DNA from 3 places in the Cupriavidus sp. GW821-FHT07C08 genome. Region 3 is predicted to be linked to each of the others. Evidence: predicted binding sites of a transcription regulator. Region 3 holds the regulator's gene; each other region holds the start of a gene.
The links. Region 3 encodes FNR, which switches genes on or off when oxygen is low (the NO sensors DNR and NnrR bind a similar motif). Its sites were predicted from a motif close to TTGATNNNNATCAA; they were not measured.

Region 1 (6,015 bases), on a different contig from region 3:
GCATGCCGTCGAAGCGGATCTGCTCGACCGCGGCATAGGCGGCGCGCTGCGCTGCCTTGACGGTGTCGGCCAGGCCCACCACGCACAGCACACGCCCGCCCGAGGTCAGCAGGGTGCCGTCCTTGAGGGTGGTGCCGGCGTGGAAGGTCACGCTGTCGTCGGTCTCGGCCGGGATGCCGGTGATGGCATCGCCCTTGCGCGGGCTGTCGGGATAGCCGTAGGCGGCCATCACCACGCCCAGCGCGGTGCGGCGGTCCCAGTCCAGCTCGATGCTGTCGAGCTTGCCGTTGACGGCGTGCTCCATCACATCGACCAGGTCGGTCTTCAGGCGCGCCAGGATCGGCTGGGTTTCAGGGTCGCCCATGCGGCAGTTGAATTCCAGCGTCTTCAGGTTGCCGTCCTTGTCGATCATCAGGCCGGCGTACAGGAAGCCCGTGTACGGGATGCCGTCCTTTTCCATGCCGCGCACGGTCGGCAGGATGATCTCGCGCAGCGCGCGCGCATGCAGCGCGGGCGTGACCACCGGGGCGGGGGAATACGCGCCCATGCCGCCGGTGTTGGGGCCGGCGTCGGCGTCCAGCAGGCGCTTGTGGTCCTGGCTGGTGGCCAGCGCCAGCACGTTCTTGCCGTCGACCAGCACGATAAAGCTGGCTTCCTCGCCTTCCAGGAACTCTTCGATCACCACGCGCGCGCCGGCGTCGCCGAGCTTGTTGTCGGCCAGCATCATGTCGACCGCGGTGTGCGCTTCTTCCAGCGACATCGCCACCACCACGCCCTTGCCCGCGGCCAGGCCGTCGGCCTTGATCACGATCGGAGCGCCCTGGGCGTCGATATAGGCGTGGGCCTGGGTGGCGTCGGAGAAGGTCTGGTAGGCGGCGGTCGGGATGCCGTGGCGCTCCATGAACGCCTTGGCGAAGTCCTTGGACGATTCCAGCTGCGCGGCAGCCTGGGTCGGCCCGAAGATGCGCAGGCCCTTGGCGCGGAAGATATCGACGATGCCGGCGGCCAGCGGGGCTTCGGGGCCGACCACGGTGAAGGCCACGCCCTCGCGCTCGGCAAAGGCGGCGATGACCTCGGGATCGGTCAGCGGAACATTCTGCAGGCGCTTGTCGAGAGCGGTCCCGCCGTTGCCCGGCGCGACGTACACCACCTGCACCTTGGGGGACTGGGCCAATTTCCAGGCCAGCGCGTGTTCACGTCCACCCGAGCCGACAACCAATACTTTCATGATCACTGCCAGAAAAGAAACACATACTAAGAGGCGGCGGCCTGGGCTGTGTCCGGGTCGCCGCCGATGGGGGCTTGTTGCAGCTTAGTCTTCGATCACCGCGTTGGTGAAGACTTCCTGCACGTCGTCCAGGTTTTCCAGGGCGTCGAGCAGTTTCTGCATCTTGAGCGCGTCGTCGCCGCTGAAGCTGACTTCGTTCTGCGGCTTCATCACCACGTCGGCCACTTCCGCCTTGAAGCCGGCGGCTTCCAGCGCGGCCTTGACCGCAGAGAAATCGTTGGGCGGGCAGGTGACTTCGATCGAGCCGTCGTCGTTGGTGACGACATCGTCGGCGCCGGCTTCCAGCGCGGCTTCCATCAGCTTGTCTTCCGGCGTGCCGGGGGCATACAGGAACTGGCCGCAGTGGGTGAACATGAACGCCACCGAACCTTCGGTGCCCATGTTGCCGCCGTGCTTGGAGAACGCATGGCGCACTTCGGCCACGGTGCGGGTGCGGTTGTCGGTCAGGCAGTCGACGATGATCGCCGCGCCGGCCAGGCCGTAGCCCTCGTAGCGGATTTCTTCGTAGTTGGCGCCTTCCATGCCGCCCACGCCGCGCTGGATGGCGCGCTGGATGTTGTCCTTGGGCATGTTCGCGTCCATGGCCTTGTCAATCGACAGGCGCAGGCGCGGGTTGGAGTCGACATCGCCGCCGCCGAGCTTGGCGGCGACGGTGATTTCCTTGATCAGGCGGGTCCAGATCTTGCCGCGCTTGGCGTCAGCGGCGGCCTTCTTGTGTTTGATATTGGCCCATTTCGAGTGACCGGCCATGATTCTCTCCGAAGCGGAATGCGGTGATCTGCGGTGATGTTGTGCGGGGTCGCCATGCACGCCGTGGCCGGGGTGGCAAAGCCCTCGGACAGCGCGCGCCAGGTGACGGATATGCCTGGCGGCTGGCTATAATCAGCCCAGGATTTTATCACGCGGGCCTGCCCGCGCCGCCCGGATCCACCAGATCCCATCAGACGCTATCAGACGCTTACGGAACCCAGGAACATCATGGCCGACCCCATCCTCATCGCCAAGAATGCCGAACATGAACTGGTGCTGCTGCCGCAGATGGGCAACCGGCATGGGCTGATCACCGGCGCCACCGGCACCGGCAAGACCGTCACGCTGCAGACGCTGGCGCAGGGCTTCTCGCGCCTGGGCGTGCCGGTCTTCATGGCGGACGTCAAAGGTGATCTGACCGGCATCTCGCAGGCCGGCCAGGCGTCCGACAAGCTCAAGCAGCGCCTGGCCGACCTGAACCTGCCGGAGCCGGCATGGGGCGCGTGCCCGACCACGCTGTGGGACGTGTTCGGCGAGAAGGGCCATCCGGTGCGCGCCACGGTCTCGCACATGGGCCCGCTGCTGCTGTCGCGCATGCTGGAGCTGAACGACACCCAGCAGGGCGTGCTGAACCTGGTGTTCCGCATTGCCGACGCCAACGGCCTGCTGCTGCTCGACGCCAAGGACCTGCGCGCCATGCTGCAGTACGTCGGCGACAACGCCAGCCAGTTCACCACCGAGTACGGCAATATCTCGGCCGCCTCGATCGGCGCCATCCAGCGCGGGCTGATCGCGCTGGAATCGCAGGGCGGGGATGTCTTCTTCGGCGAGCCGATGCTGAACCTGGAAGACTTCATCCAGACCGAGAAGGGCCAGGGCGTGGTCAATATCCTGGCCGCCGACAAGCTGATGAACGCGCCGCGCCTGTACGCCACTTTCCTGCTGTGGATGCTGTCCGAGCTGTTCGAGAAGCTGCCCGAGGCCGGCGACCTGGACAAGCCCAAGCTGGTGTTCTTCTTCGACGAGGCCCACCTGCTCTTTAACGATGCACCCAAGGCGCTGCTCGACAAGATCGAGCAGGTGGTGCGGCTGGTGCGCTCCAAGGGCGTGGGCGTGTACTTCGTCACGCAGAACCCGATCGACATCCCCGACACCGTGCTGGGCCAGCTGGGCAACCGCGTGCAGCATGCGCTGCGCGCCTTTACCCCGCGCGACCAGAAGGCGGTCAAGGTGGCGGCCACCACCATGCGCGCCAACCCCAGGCTGGACCTGGAAACCGCGATCAGTGAACTGGGCGTGGGCGAGGCGCTGGTATCGTTCCTGGACGCCAAGGGCACGCCCTGCGTGACCGAGCGCGCCTGGGTGCTGGCACCGGGCAGCCGCATCGGCCCGGCGACGGAGGAAGAGCGCAAGCAGCTGATCGCCAGTTCGCTGGTGGCGGGCACCTATGAGAAAACCGTGGACCGCGAATCCGCCTATGAAAAGCTGCGCGGCAGCGTGGCGACGGCCGGCAATGGCAACGGCAAGGGCGCTGGCGGCGCGCCGGCGGGGCAGCCGGCGGGTGAGCAGGACAGCGGCTGGCTCGGTACGGCCGGCGAGATCTTCGGCACGCTGACCAAGGGCACCGGCAAGACCGGCCGCGGCGATTCGATCCTGGAGTCGATGGCCAAGTCGGCCGCGCGCACGGTGGGGTCGCAGGTCGGCCGCGAACTGATCCGCGGTGTGCTGGGCAGCCTGCTGGGTAAGAAGAAGTAAAGACGGCTGACGGAATGACGGAAAGGGCCGCGCGATGCGGCCCTTTTCCTTAGTGGCGCTGCGCCTGTTGCTGCGCCTTGGCCGCTGCCGCGTCCTCGCACATCTTGCGCGCGAACATCCGCGCAAAGAACCACCCCATGCCGATGATGAAGACGATCACGCCCAGGCTCATCAGGCCGGTGCTGGTACTGAACAGGATCTTGAAGGCTTCCATGCTTGGCTCCCATTGCGTTGGCGATGGCGGCCGGCGAGGTCTCGCCGGCGCTTGCCGCCAGTGTAGGGAGCCCTGTGGCGCGGACTATTGAGGCCGGTCAAGAGCCAAGCCAGCCCGCCGCCGTACCACTCAGTTCTTGGTGCCGAACAGGCGGTCGCCCGCATCGCCCAGGCCCGGCACGATATAGGCATCGCCGTCCAGGTGGCTGTCCAGCGAGGCGACGAACAGCTTGACCCCCGGATGCGCCTTCTGGAACACTTCCACGCCCTCCGGGGCCGCCACCAGCGCAACGAAGGTGATGGCCTCGTCCTTGACCCCGCGGCGCTTGAGCACCTCCACCGCGTGCGCGGCGGAGTAGCCCGTGGCCACCATCGGGTCGCACAGGATGAAGCTGCGGTCTTCCAGGTCGGGCAGACGCACCAGGTATTCCACCGGGCGGTGCTGCTCGTCGCGGTACACGCCGATATGGCCGATGCGCGCCGACGGGATCAGCTCGACCAGGCCGTCGCTCATGCCCACGCCCGCGCGCAGCACCGGCACGATGGTCAGCTTCTTGCCGGCGATCACCGGCGCATCCAGCTCCACCAGCGGCGTTTCGATGCGGCGCGTGGTCAACGGCAGGTTGCGGGTGATCTCGTAGCCCATCAGCAGCGTGATCTCGCGCAGCAGCTCGCGGAAGGTGCGCGTCGACGTTTCCTTGTCGCGCATGTGCGAAAGCTTGTGCTGGATCAGCGGGTGGTCGAGGATGAACAGGTTGGGAAAGCGCGGATCTTGTTTCATGGCTGGCGGCTAGGGCTCGGCGGGATAGGGACAAGCAGGTGAAGCGGGCGGCGAGATCGGGTCGACCAGCGCGCCGCGCCGTTGCAGCCGGATTGTAATGGAAGCGGGCCGCCCTGCCCGTGGCTTCGCTTTCGAGACCCGCCCACGCCAGCCGCCGGCGGGCTCCCTGAACTGCCGGGAGCGGCCGGCGGTGCCTTGCGCTAGTCAAGCGCGCGATTCTTCGACTCGATATCCACCATGTAGATGGCGATTGCCGCCACGGCAAGAAATGACGAAAGCAGCGCCAGGGCAAGGGTGAACTGGCTGGCCATGATCGGTGCAATGATCGAAGGCGCAAACAGGCCGCCAAAGCGCGCCATCGCGCCGGCAGTGCCCATCCCGCTGGCGCGCAGGTCGGTCGGGTACACCTCGGGCGTGAAGGCGTAGAGCGCGCCCCAGGTACCGAGGAGCGAGAAGCTCATCAGCAGGGTCGAGCCGACGATAAGCGCGGTGGACTGGCCCAGGCTATAGAGCATGCAACCTGCAGCGCTGAGCAGCAGGAAGCCGATCAGGGTCGGCTTGCGGCCCCAGCGCTCGACGCCGTGCGCGGCCAGCGCGAACCCGGGAAGCTGCACCAGCGCGAGCACGATCAGGAAGACCTGGCCACGCATGAAGCCAAAGCCCTGGCCCGCCAGCTTGACCGGCAGATAAACGAAGACGCCGTAGTAGGCGATCGAGATCAGCGCCCAGGCGGCAAGCAGGCAGATGGTGCGGCGCCGGCATCCGCGCGCGAACAGCGCAAAGACCGACTTGCGCTCCATCGGCTGCGGCTCCAGGTTGCCGATTTCCACGGACACGCGATTGGCGGTGGCGACACGCTGCAGCACCGCGCGTGCCTCGGCCGAGCGTCCCGATTTATTCAGGTAGAGCGGAGACTCGGGAACAAAGAACCGGAACACCACGCCGACCAGGGCGGGGATGCCCGTGACGAGGAAGATCAGCCGCCAGGCATCATCGCCTCGCGACACGGCGATGAGCGCAAGAATGGCGAGCAGGATCGTGCCGACGGCCCAGAACGACTCCAGCAGCACCAGCCAGCGGCCGCGCCGGTCCGAGGGCAGGAACTCGGCCATCATGGTGTAGTCAACGGGTAGCGTGCCGCCGACGCCGATGCCGGTCAGGAAACGCAGCAACAGCAGCCACTGGAAGTCCGGTGCGAAAGCGGAAGCGACACCGCAGATGGCGTCGA
Region 2 (6,015 bases), on a different contig from region 3:
ATCGAAGGGCCGTTCCGCCTGTGCGGCAAAGTTGGCATGGACCGCGCGCGGGTTGACGCGTCCGCCGTGCAGGTCTGCCAGCATCCGCTCCATCGCGGCGCTCAGCGCGGCATCCACGCGTGCGGCCGCGTCCGGCGGCAGGGCTGGCCCGCTGGCGGCCTGGACCACGGCCTGGCGCAAGGCGTCAGAGTCGTAGTCGCGCGGATCGAGGCCGTCGGCCGCGGCCGCGGCCAGCGCATCGACGGCCTGGCGCGCAGCCGGCACCGGACGGCCCTGCGCAAACCACATCGGCTCATTGGCGAAGGCAGGCGTGGCCAGGCACGCGGCGGCACAGGCAAGCACGACAGCGCCCAGGCGGCGCGCGGCGGCATTCAGAGTCGGAGGCATCGGGCGGAAAGCTCGGATTCATCACACACGCCCACAGTCTACCCGCGATGGCGGCACGGTGCGGCAAGCCGCCCGGAGTGCGCGTCACCACACCAGCTGATGCCGGCGCGCGTAGTCCACCATTTCGACCAGGGAGCCGACATTGAGCTTGGCCATGATGTTGGCCTTGTGGGTGCTGACCGTCTTGCTGCTGATCAGCAGTTGCTCCGCGATCGACTTGTTGGAATGGCCGCGCGCCAGATACTGCAGGACGGTGATTTCGCGGTTGCTCAGCCGCGCGAAGCCCGATTCCCGCTGCTCGCCGATCTGGCGCACGGTCTCCAGCGTATGCATGGGAAATACCAGGTAGCCGCTCAGCACGCCGCGCACCGCGTGCATCACCTCGGCCAGCCCACGCTGCTTGACCACAAAGCCATGGGCGCCGGCGCGCAGCGCCCGCACCGACGCCAGCGTGGCGTCGCTGTCGGACAGTACCAGCAAGGGCACGGTGGGCAGCGTCGCCGAGACGCGCCGGACGAAGTCGATGCCGGGATTGCCGAAGCACTCGACATCGACCAGCACCAGTCCCGGCCGGTGCTCGCGGACCAGCCGGAACGCTTCCTGCATGCCGTCCATTTCCAGTACTTCACCGGCGTCCAACTCAGCGCGGAGTTCAGCGGACAGCGAGGTGCGGAACTGGGAGGGTTCGTCGACGATCAGCGCGAGATGCAATTTGAGGCTCCTTAACGACTTGCATAGCTTGGCCTGGTGCCAAGGTTAAGGGGCCGGAGACATCCTGATGCGCCGAATCCTCGCCGCGCAGATGCGGCAAAATCTGCATCAGAGTCAGACTCTTCTGCATCGCTGTTTTCGTATCGATGCCGCGGTCGGCGTTACCCGTTGGCAGCGTCGAGGACTTCAGTCAGCTTGCGGCTGGCATCCAGCGCCGCGGGGAACCCGCAGTAGACCGCGCTGTGCACCATCAGCTCGCGCAGTTCCTGCGGCGTATCGCCGTTGGCGAGCGTAGCCGAACCGATCAGGCAGATTCGAGAGGCCGCGGCATCTGTGCCGCGGCCCGAGGTCATTCCGTGCCGGCGGGCAGGAAGCGCGGTGCCGGCGCCGAACGCGGAACCTCGCGCTCGCCCTGCTGGTACAGCCGATACGTGCCGCGTGCCTGGTTGTGCGGATGGCGCGCGGCCTCGTCCAGGGTCAGCACGCGCGCAAAGCACACGTCGGTGCCACCCAGCACCGCCTCCCAGTGGGTGCTGGGCTTGCCTGCGATACATGCGGCAATGCGCGCCTTCACCGCTGGCCACTGGGCGCGGTCATACTGCGCGGCGGGGTCGATGTCGGTCAGCTCGAGCCGCTCGAGCAGTTCGCGGTAGAACTGCGGCTCAAGCGCGCCCAGCGTGATGGCGCGGCCGTCGGCACAAGGGAAGACGTCATAGAACGGCGAATCGTGGAAGGGGCTGGGTTGCGGACCGCCCAGCGTGCCGGCTGCACGCGACACCTGCACCAGCGAGCCCAGCATGGCGACGATATCGGTGATGGCCGCATCCACCACGCAGCCCTCGCCGCTGGCGCGCGCGCTCAGGATGGCGCTGGTGATGCCGAATGCCAGGCCAAGCGCGCCGGTGGCATCGCCCACCACGGTCGGCGGCACCATCGGCAGTGAGCCTTCGCGCGCGGCCATCGACAAGAGGCCGGTCAGCGCGATGTAGTTGAGGTCGTGGCCGGCGCTCTGCGACAGCGGGCCGGTCTGGCCCCAGCCGGTCATGCGGCCGTAGACCAGGCGCGGATTGCGCGCATGGCATGCCTTCGGGCCCAGGCCGAGGCGCTCCATCGCACCCGGGCGCAACCCTTCGATCAGCGCGTCGGCGCCGGCCACCAGGTCCAGCGCGGCGGCCACGTCTTGCGGCGACTTCAGGTTCAGTTGCACCACGCGCTTGCCGTGCTCCAGCTCCATCTCAGGCGGCACGGGCTGGCCGCGCAGGATGCGGCGGGCATCCGGCGCGACCGGGCGGGTCACCAGCGTGACCTCGGCGCCCAGGCCGGCCAGCATCGCGCCGCACAACGGGCCGGGGCCGATGCCTTCGAATTCCACTACCTTGATACCGCGCAGGGGCAGCAGGTTGCCACGCTCACTCATGATCGTCGTCTCCGGAATCGCCGCCCGCCCGCGCCATGGCGAGGGGCAGCTTGCATTGAATTGGTATGGGATGGGCCGTGCCTGCGGCAGCGCGGGCGTGCCAATGCCTGCCGCGGGGCTCGGGAGCATGCTACGCGCCGCCGCGTTGACGGGGCAATGGCCAAATGCTTCAGCCGGATTGACGGAATCCGTCAGCGGCCGGCTATCGCACGGCGGGATCGGATAAATCCGATCCGACTTGATCTAAATCGGGTCCTGGCAGGACACTAGGTGCCATGATGGTTCCAGTGGCGGTGCCGCCTCATGGCGCACCGCCTGCCGACAGCCCCCATCCAGGAGATTCCCAACATGACCAATATCGTGCTCGCCACCGACGGCTCGGCCTTCAGCGACGCCGCGGCCCGTTTTATCGCCGAAGGCAAGTTGCTGCAGAGCGGCTTCACCGTGCATGTCGTGCATGTGGCGCCGGAAGTGAGCGGCCAGGTGCGCGCCTTTGTCAGCAAGGAAACCATCGACGACTGGCACAAGGAGGCCAGCGACAAGGCCATGGCGGCGGTCTGCGACATCCTGTCCGCAGCCAAGGTGCCATTCGAGCGGCACCCGCTGCATGGCTTCGCGCCGGAGCGCATCGTCGCCTGTGCGCGCTCGGTCGACGCCGCGGCCATCGTGATGGGCACGCATGGCCGGGGTTCGTTCTTCGATGCGGTGATCGGTTCAGTCGCGGGCCGCGTGCTGGCGCAGGCCGAATGCCCGGTGCTGCTGGTCAAGGCGCCGGAAAAGAAGAGCTGAGCAAAGCGGCGGAATACCGGCGCCCTGGCGGCGCCGTCCGGTAGACCTCAGGCGCCCCACAGGGGCGCTTCGTCCATCAGCGCCACCTGTTCGCGCAGCTCCAGGATGCGGTCCTGCCAGTAGCGCGCGGTGCCGAACCACGGGAACGCGGCCGGAAAGGCCGGGTCGGCCCAGCGGCTGGCCAGCCAGGCGCTGTAGTGCAGCAGCCGCAGCGTGCGCAGCGCTTCCACCAGCCACAGTTCGCGCGGCTGGAATTCGGCGAAGTCTTCATAGCCGGCAACGATGTCGGCCAGCTGGTCCTGCATGGCCGCGCGGTCGCCCTCCAGCAGCATCCAGATGTCCTGGATCGCCGGCGCCATGCGGCTGTCGTCGAAATCCACGAAGTGCGGGCCCGGCGCGCCATGGGTGCCGCCGCGCGCGTCGTCCTCGTCGATCCACAGCACATTGCCGCGATGGCAGTCGCCGTGGGTGCGCAGCAGGCGCACCTCGCCGGCGCGCTCATAGCAGCGGCGCACGCCGTCCAGCGCCAGGTCCGTCACCGATTGCCACGCGGGCAGCAGGTCGGCGGGAATGCAGCCGCTGGCAAGCAGCCAGTCGCGCGGGGCAACGCCGAAGGTTTCCAGATCCAGCGCCGGGCGGGCCTGGTAGGGCTGCGTCGCCCCCAGCGCGTGGATGCGGCCGATAAAGCGGCCGAGCCAGGTCAGCGTGTCGGAACGGTCCAGCGCGGGCTCGCGGCCGCCGCAGCGGGGGAATACCGCGAAGCGAAAGCCGGCGTGATGCAGCAGCGTGCCAGACTCGCCCGGTGCCAGCACCATGGCCGGCACGGCCGGGATCTCGGCATCGGCCAGCTGCTGCACAAAGGCGTGTTCTTCCAGGATGGCCGCGTCGGTCCAGCGGCCCGGACGGTAGAACTTGGCGATGACGGGCGGGGCATCCTCGATGCCCAGCTGCCAGACGCGGTTCTCGTAGCTGTTGAGCGCCAGCAGGCGCCCGTCGGGGCGCAGGCCGGCGCCTTCCAGCGCATCCAGCATCAGCTCCGGCGTCAGGCCGGCGTAGGGAACGCCGGGGTCGGCCGGGGCGTCGGACGCGTGCATGGTGTCAGCCCTGATCCGCTCAGCGCGCCGGCTTGCGGTTGCCGCCGAGCAGCGCGGCCTGCGGCGCCGGACGGCGATTGCGCGCCGGTGCCGGTGCCGCGTCGTGCGGCTGGCGTGCGGGTTGCGCCGCGGTCCGCTGCTGGCGCGCCGGCTCCTGGCCGTCGCGGCGCGGTGCGGGATTGCGCGCGCCGCCGGCGGGCTGGCCGCCACGGTTGCCGTTGGCCGCACCGTTGCCGCGCTGGCCGCCTTCGGCAGCGCGCGTGCGCGGCTGGCCGCCCTGGGCTTGACGCGGCGCAGCCTGCGCTTCACGCGCCGGGCGCTGGCGCTGGGCGCCCTCGCCTTCGCTGCCGGCCGGACGCGCCTGGGCGCGTCCGCGGCCCTGGCTTTGTCCTTGCCCCTGGCCACCACCGCCACGCTGTTGGCGGCCCTTCTGGATCGGCTCGGGCGCGATGCTCGGGTCGACCTCGAAGCCCGGCAGCACGGTCTGCTCGAGCTTGCGCTTGATCAGGCGTTCGATATCGCGCAGCAGCGCAATCTCGTCCACGCAGACCAGCGAGATCGCTTCGCCCTCGGCGCCGGCGCGGCCGGTACGGCCGATGCGGTGCACATAGTCCTCGGGCACGTTGGGCAGGTCGAAGTTGACCACGTGCGGCAGCTGGTCGATGTCGATGCCGCGCGCGGCGATATCGGTTGCCACCAGCAGCCGCAGCGTGCCGGACTTGAATTCCGACAGCGCGCGCGTGCGCGCCGACTGGCTCTTGTTGCCATGGATCGCCAGTGCCGACAGGCCATCCTTGGTCAGCTGCTCGGCCAGGCGGTTGGCGCCGTGCTTGGTGCGCGTAAATACCAGCACCTGGTGCCAGTCGTGCTGGCGCACCAGGTGGGCCAGCAGTTCACGCTTGCGCTCGCGGTCCACCGGGTAGACGCGCTGGTCCACGGTCTCGGCCGTGGTATTGCGCCGCGCCACCTCGATCGAGGCGGGGTTGTTCAGCAGGCGGTCGGCCAGCGCGCGGATATCGTCCGAGAACGTCGCCGAGAACAGCAGGTTCTGGCGCTTGGCCGGCAGCACGTTGAGGATCTTGCGGATATCGTGGATGAAGCCCATGTCGAGCATGCGGTCGGCTTCATCGAGCACCAGCAGTTCCACCTGCGACAGGTCGATGGTGCGCTGGGACACGTGGTCCAGCAGGCGGCCGGGCGTGGCCACGACGATCTCGACGCCGCGCTTGAGCTGCTCGATCTGCGGGTTGATGCCGACACCGCCGAACATCACCATGGAACGCAGGCGCAGGTACTTGCCGTAGTTGCGCACGCTCTCTTCGACCTGGGCGGCCAGTTCGCGCGTGGGCGTCAGCACCAGTGCGCGCACCGGCAGGCGGGCCGGACGCTGCGCGCCATTGGCGCCGCGCGCCGCGGAGTCGGACAACATCTGCAGCATCGGCAGCGTAAAGCCGGCGGTCTTGCCGGTGCCGGTCTGCGCGCCTGCGAGCAGGTCACCGCCCTTGAGAATGGCGGGGATTGCCTGGGCCTGGATGGGAGTCGGCGTGGTGTAGCCCTGTTCGGCCACGGCACGCACAATCTTGTCGGACAAGCCGAGTTCAGAAAAAGACATGTATT
Region 3 (6,015 bases):
GATTTCATTTCCGAATTCTGGAGTTATTACATTGCCGCCATCGCGCTCGTCGGCATCGTCTGGTGCGTGTGGCTGCTGTTCTCGCAACGCAAGGTCACCAAGACCGCCGGCGGCACTGAAGACACCGGCCATGTCTGGGACGGTGACCTGCGCGAGCTGAACAACCCGCTGCCGCGCTGGTGGATGTGGATGTTCCTGCTGGCGTGCATCTTCAGCCTGGCCTACCTGGTGCTATACCCAGGGCTGGGTTCGTATGCCGGCGTGCTGAAGTCTTCCACGCAGGGCGAACTTGCCGCACACCGCGCGGCGCAGGAGAAGATGCAGAACGAGATCTACGCCAAGTACCTGAAGATGGACGTCAAGCAGGTGGCGGCGGATCCGCAGGCGCGCGAGATCGGCCAGCGCCTGTTCCTGAACTACTGCGCACAGTGCCATGGCTCGGACGCGCGCGGCAGCCGCGGCTTCCCGAACCTGACGGACAACGACTGGCTCTATGGCGGCGAACCCGACATCATCCAGCAGACCATCACCAAGGGCCGCAATGGCGTGATGCCGCCGTTTGCCGCAACCATCGACGCCAAGCAGGCGGGCGACGTGGCGCAATACGTGCGCTCGCTGTCGGGGCTGTCGTCGGACCCGATCCGTGCGTCGCGTGGCGAGGGCACCTTCAAGACGACCTGCGTGGCATGCCACGGCGCCGGCGGCAAGGGCAACCAGGCGCTCGGTGCGCCCAACCTGTCGGACAACGTCTGGCTGTATGGCAGCTCGGAAGGCAGCATCGTCGACGCCATCCTGAAGGGCCACAACAACAAAATGCCCGCGCATGAGGAGATCCTGACGCCTGAACGCATCCGGATGCTGACGGCCTATATCTGGGGTTTGTCCAACATCGGGAGTGGAGCCGGGCAATGACCGACGACTCATGTGAGCGGGCGCTGGTGGCTCGCGGGAGAGCATGCCCATGAATGCACCCGGGACCGAAGAAATGGCCCGGGCGGCCGACCTGCAACGGTCGGCCGCTGCGCCGGGCGAGACCTCTGACGAAACGCTCTACGAGGTCCGCCGCAAGATCTACCCGCGCTCGGTGACGGGCGCCTTCTCCAGCTGGCGGGTCTGGCTGGTGATCCTGACCCAGCTGATCTACTACGGCACGCCCTGGCTCCAATGGAATGGCCGCCAGGCCGTGCTGTTCGACCTTGGCGCGCGCAAGTTCTACATCTTCGGGCTGGTGCTGTGGCCACAGGATGTGATCTACCTGGCGGTGCTGCTGGTGATCTCGGCGCTGGCGCTGTTCCTGTTCACGGCGATCGCGGGGCGGCTGTTCTGCGGCTATGCCTGTCCGCAGACAGTCTATACCGAGATCTTCATGTGGATCGAGCGGCGGGTCGAAGGCGACCGCATCGCCCGCATCCGGCTCGATGGCGATCCGTGGAGCCTGCGCAAGTTCCGTCTGAAGGCGACCAAGCACTTCCTGTGGGTGCTGATTGCGCTCTGGACCGGCTTTACCTTCATCGGCTATTTCGCGCCGATCCGCGGTCTGGGCGGCGAGGTGCTCAGCCTGTCGCTGGGGCCGTGGCAGTCGTTCTGGATGCTGTTTTACGCGTTCGCCACCTGGGGCAATGCGGGCTTCATGCGCGAGCAGGTGTGCAAGTACATGTGCCCGTATGCGCGCTTCCAGAGCGTGATGGTGGATCGCGATACCTATGTCGTGACCTACGACGTCGGCCGCGGCGAGCCGCGCGGCAGCCGGTCGCGCAAGACCGACCACTACAAGGCGGGGCTTGGCGACTGCGTCAACTGCAGCATCTGCGTACAGGTGTGCCCGACAGGCATCGATATCCGCGACGGCCTGCAGTACGAGTGCATCGGCTGCGGCGCCTGCATCGACGCCTGCAACCAGGTCATGGACAAGATGGACTATCCGCGCGGCCTGATCCGGTACACCTCGGAAAACGCGATGCGCAAGGCCTTGTCCGCGGCGGCATCGCGCAAGCGCCTGCTGCGTCCGCGCGTCATCATCTATTCCGTGATCTGGGTGGTGCTGCTGGGCGGCTTCATGGCGTCGATCGCGCTGCGCACGCCGCTGAAGGTCGACATCATCCGCGACCGTGGTGCGCTCGGCCGTGAAGTGGAAGGCCGCTGGATCGAGAACGTCTATCGCCTGCAGCTGATCAACACCACCGAAGCGCCGATGAAGATCAGCGTGCGCGCCGACAGCGACGAGCTGAAGAACCTGAAGGTGGAGTACGACAAGCAGGCCGAATCGCTGGCGCCGACGTCCAACCGGTTGCTGCCGATCCGGATCCGCGTGCCGATCGAGGCCGCGGCGCGGGGCACGCACAAGATCAACGTGACAGTGACGAGCGAAGGCACGGAGCGGGGGCAGGCCGAAATCCGGCAATCCACCAGTTTCATCGTGCCGCGCGATTTGTGAAGCTAGGCAGACGCGGACTTAGTCGTCAAGATGAAGGGGGCAAGATGAGTCAGCAAGGCAATCCGTGGTGGAAGGAGCCGTGGCCGTGGCTATTGATGAGCGGCCCGCTGGTGGCGATGGTGGCGTGCGGCGTGACGATCTGGCTGGCGTCCACGCATCCGGACATGCCGGTGCAGGGTGCAACGCGCCATGGCCTGGTGGTGGAGAAGGCCGATGCCGCGCCGCCCAAGGCTGCCGCAGCGAGGCAGCCATGAGGTTGCGCTGGCTGATGTGGGTACTCTGGCCGGCGTTCCTGATGGCTGGCTTTGCGACCGCGACGGTGTTTTCGGTGGTGGATCCCGGTGACCTGAACTTCTTCGGCCAGCCGATCGAAGCGTCCCGCGAATCGGTCTACACCATCGGCTTCCTGATGGCCTGGGTGTTCTGCGCGTTGTCCAGCGGACTGACGCTCTACACCATGCCGACGCGGCTCAGCGATACCGACGAACTGGAATGAGCGGACTGGCGTGAGGTCTGCGCTGCCATGGCCGGATGCGGCACTGGCAGCGCTTGGCCGCTTAGCAGGAGCGGCTGTAGAGTTGCTTGATGCCGTCGATGTCCACCAGCTTGACGTGGCGCTGGCGAATCTGGATCAGGCCGGCTTCGGCAAAGCGGGAGAACAGGCGGCTGACGGTTTCGAGCTTCAGGCCCAGGTAGCTGCCGATCTCTTCGCGGCTCATGCGCATCACGAACTCGGACGCCGAATAGCCGCGCGCAGACAGGCGCTCAGAGAGGTTGATCAGGAAGGCGGCAAGGCGTTCCTCGGCGCGCATCGAGCCCAGCGTGACCAGCATCAGCTGGTCGTGCGTGATTTCCTTGCCCATCAGGCGCAGGAACTGCTGTTGCAGCGATGGCAGGTCTGCCGACAGGGCCTGCAGTTCGCTCATGCGGACCACGCAGACTTCGGTATCTTCCAGCGCGGCGGCATCGGAGGCATGCTGCATCTCGCCCAGCCCGTCGAGACCGACGATTTCGCCGGGCAGGTGGAAGCCGGTAATCTGCGAGCGGCCGTCTTCAGTGGTGACGTGGGTCTTGAGCGTGCCAAAGCGCACGGCATAGACCGCGGTGAGCGGATCGCCCATGCGATACAGGGTTTCACCCTTGTGCACACGGATGCGTTCCTGTACCAGCGTGTCCATCTTGGCGAGGTCTTGCTGCGACATGCCGACCGGAAGGCACAGCTGCCCCATTGCACAGGTGGAGCAGCGGGGCGACATCTCGGTAATGGGAATGGAGGTGAGCAATTGGAACCTGCTAGAAATGGCAGCGAGGGCGCGATTAGGACATTTTACCGTGCGATGTGATGCGGTAGGGAGTAAGAATTGACATTTGGCGTGCTGATCAGCGTTTTTCTGCTGGCTTTGCTTGGCGGGGTCCACTGCGCCGCCATGTGCGGCGGCGTGGCGCTGGCCGTGGAGCAACGCCGCGGCGAGACGGCGACGATCAGTCTGGTGCCCAGCCGCGCCGCCTGGCTGGGCGAGTTGCTGATTATGCACCTGGGCCGGATCTCGACCTATATGCTGCTCGGTGCCGCGCTAGGCGCGATCGGTGCGTCGGCGTGGAAGCAGGACTACCTGCCGGTGCAGCGCTGGCTGTTCGGGGCGGGCAGCGTCATGTTGCTGTGGTCGGGCTGGCGGTTGCTGCGCGGCAATACTTTTACTGTCAACTGGCTGGAGCGCCTGGCGGCGCGCGCCAGCGCAGCGGTGGCGCGGCGGCTGGGTGGCCTGGCAGGCGCCATGCCGCCGTTTGTGCGGGCGCGCGGCGGCATGGCGCGGCGTTATGGCATGGGCGTGGCGTGGGGGCTGGTGCCGTGCGGCATGGTCTATGGGGCGCTTACGCTGGCGCTGCTGGCGGGCAACGCGGCGTCCGGCGCACTCGTGATGGGCGTGTTCGGGCTCGGCACGCTGCCTAACCTGCTGGTGCTTTCCGGCCTATCGGGCTACTTGCGTACGCTGTCGCGACGTCCCCGCGTGCGCCTTGGGGCCGGCCTGGCGGTGATGGCGTTCGGCGGCCTTGGCATTGCGCGAGCGGTGCTGCTGCCACATTCGCTGGCCGAGCATGGATTCTGCCTGGTGTTCTGAGGCGCCGGCGCCGCCCGGACAACGGATGATGGTTGCAGGCGGGGGCGGGAATGCCATACAATCGCCAACATTGCGGTATCGCGCGGCGTAATATGAGCCGCGGTAAGCAGCGGGCGAGCAGCGCCAGGCGGCCTTCCTACCAGAAGGCGCGTTCAGGGCAGGGGAAGCGGAAGGTTTTCGATGCCCGTCCCGTCCCCGCAGTCCATCCGGTTCAAAAGATCTGGTTCAAAAGTCCGGCTGGCACTGCGGTGTTGGCGATGCCGGCCTTGCTCCCGATACCCGTTTTTCTTGCGTCCGAGGCCTTCAGTTCGCTGACAGCGACGTCCGATATGTGCGGGCGCGCTACGCAAGAGGTTTGCTGGCCGATCCATAACGGCACGCGAACGATCTCCTGCCGGAATGACCCGGCAATTCGATGCAAAGATAGGGAAGTGCACGGCTTGGATGCAGCAGGTATCCGGCTAGCTGCGCAATGAGATGGCGGTGGCTTTCGTACCGCTGTATCCAAAATCTCCGGTGCCCCGGATCCGTCCGGGAGCAGGTGCAAAGACAGGCTGCACACCATCAACATGAATACCCAAGAGGCGAAGATCGTCCTCGAGACGGCGCTGATCTGCGCGCAGGAACCGTTGCGCGTCAATGATCTGCGGCGGCTGTTTGACGATGACGTCGGCGCAGACACCATCCGCGTGCTGCTTGATGAACTGCGCCAGGACTGGCGGCCGCGCGGCGTGGAACTGGTGGCCCTGGCCAGCGGCTGGCGCTTCCAGAGCCGGCCGGAAATGCGTGAATACCTCGATCGGCTGAATCCCGAAAAGCCGCCAAAATATTCGCGCGCCGTGATGGAAACACTGGCGATCATTGCCTACCGGCAGCCGGTGACCCGCGGCGATATCGAGGAAATCCGCGGCGTGACGGTCAGCACGGAAGTGGTCAAGAAGCTTGAGGACCGCAGCTGGATCGAGGTGATCGGACACCGCGACGTGCCGGGCAGGCCGGCGCTGTATGCGACCACCAAGGCATTCCTGGACGATCTTGGCCTGCGTACGCTGGATGAGCTGCCGCCGCTGGAAGACGCCCAGGCGCAGGCGCAGGCAACCCTGCTTGAACAGCAGGCCATCAATTTTGAAGACCTGGCTGCAAACAAGGCAGCCAGTGCCGACGAAGAAGCATTTGCCGACCCCGCCGCGCAGGCAGCGGATGTGGCCGAAGCATCCGTCGCAAACGAAGCCGGGACGACCGACCCGGTCAACCAAGGCGCCAATGGCTTTGACGTGCAACCGCTGCAAGCTGCAGCCGACGATGCCGCCGAGGCCGCTTCCACCGAACCAGCCGCACCCAATCCGGACGGGGCGCGGGGCGATTTGCCGGACAACGGCACCCCGCCGCACCCGAGCGAGCACGACGAGCGCGTGCCGAACTGAACAACATGCAACATCCGATAGTGAATATCTTGTCTGA

Region 1: the regulator FNR is predicted to act here: its motif matches at 4,095-4,108, upstream of AC07UK_RS19510 (DUF3149 domain-containing protein).
Region 2: the regulator FNR is predicted to act here: its motif matches at 2,754-2,767, upstream of AC07UK_RS24890 (universal stress protein).

What each region holds. Positions count from the first base shown of each region.
Region 1 covers NZ_JBWKQZ010000015.1:69,977-75,991, forward strand. Annotated here, with positions in the region: gene purD (phosphoribosylamine--glycine ligase) at 1-1,228, opposite strand, end outside; gene AC07UK_RS19500 (YebC/PmpR family DNA-binding transcriptional regulator) at 1,313-2,038, opposite strand; gene AC07UK_RS19505 (helicase HerA-like C-terminal domain-containing protein) at 2,267-3,793, shown strand; gene AC07UK_RS19510 (DUF3149 domain-containing protein) at 3,843-4,007, opposite strand; gene upp (uracil phosphoribosyltransferase) at 4,137-4,787, opposite strand; gene AC07UK_RS19520 (MFS transporter) at 4,988-6,015, opposite strand, start outside.
Region 2 covers NZ_JBWKQZ010000022.1:46,874-52,888, reverse strand. Annotated here, with positions in the region: gene AC07UK_RS24910 (L,D-transpeptidase family protein) at 1-387, opposite strand, end outside; gene AC07UK_RS24905 (LuxR C-terminal-related transcriptional regulator) at 472-1,098, opposite strand; gene AC07UK_RS24900 (carboxymuconolactone decarboxylase family protein) at 1,260-1,451, opposite strand; gene AC07UK_RS24895 (CaiB/BaiF CoA transferase family protein) at 1,448-2,515, opposite strand; gene AC07UK_RS24890 (universal stress protein) at 2,864-3,304, shown strand; gene AC07UK_RS24885 (serine/threonine protein kinase) at 3,352-4,398, opposite strand; gene AC07UK_RS24880 (DEAD/DEAH box helicase) at 4,418-6,010, opposite strand.
Region 3 covers NZ_JBWKQZ010000001.1:525,835-531,849, reverse strand. Annotated here, with positions in the region: gene ccoP (cytochrome-c oxidase, cbb3-type subunit III) at 1-912, shown strand, start outside; gene ccoG (cytochrome c oxidase accessory protein CcoG) at 986-2,434, shown strand; gene AC07UK_RS02585 (membrane protein) at 2,479-2,688, shown strand; gene AC07UK_RS02580 (hypothetical protein) at 2,685-2,930, shown strand; gene fnr (fumarate/nitrate reduction transcriptional regulator Fnr) at 2,992-3,717, opposite strand; gene AC07UK_RS02570 (sulfite exporter TauE/SafE family protein) at 3,796-4,554, shown strand; gene scpB (SMC-Scp complex subunit ScpB) at 5,124-5,978, shown strand; gene rluB (23S rRNA pseudouridine(2605) synthase RluB) at 5,984-6,015, shown strand, end outside.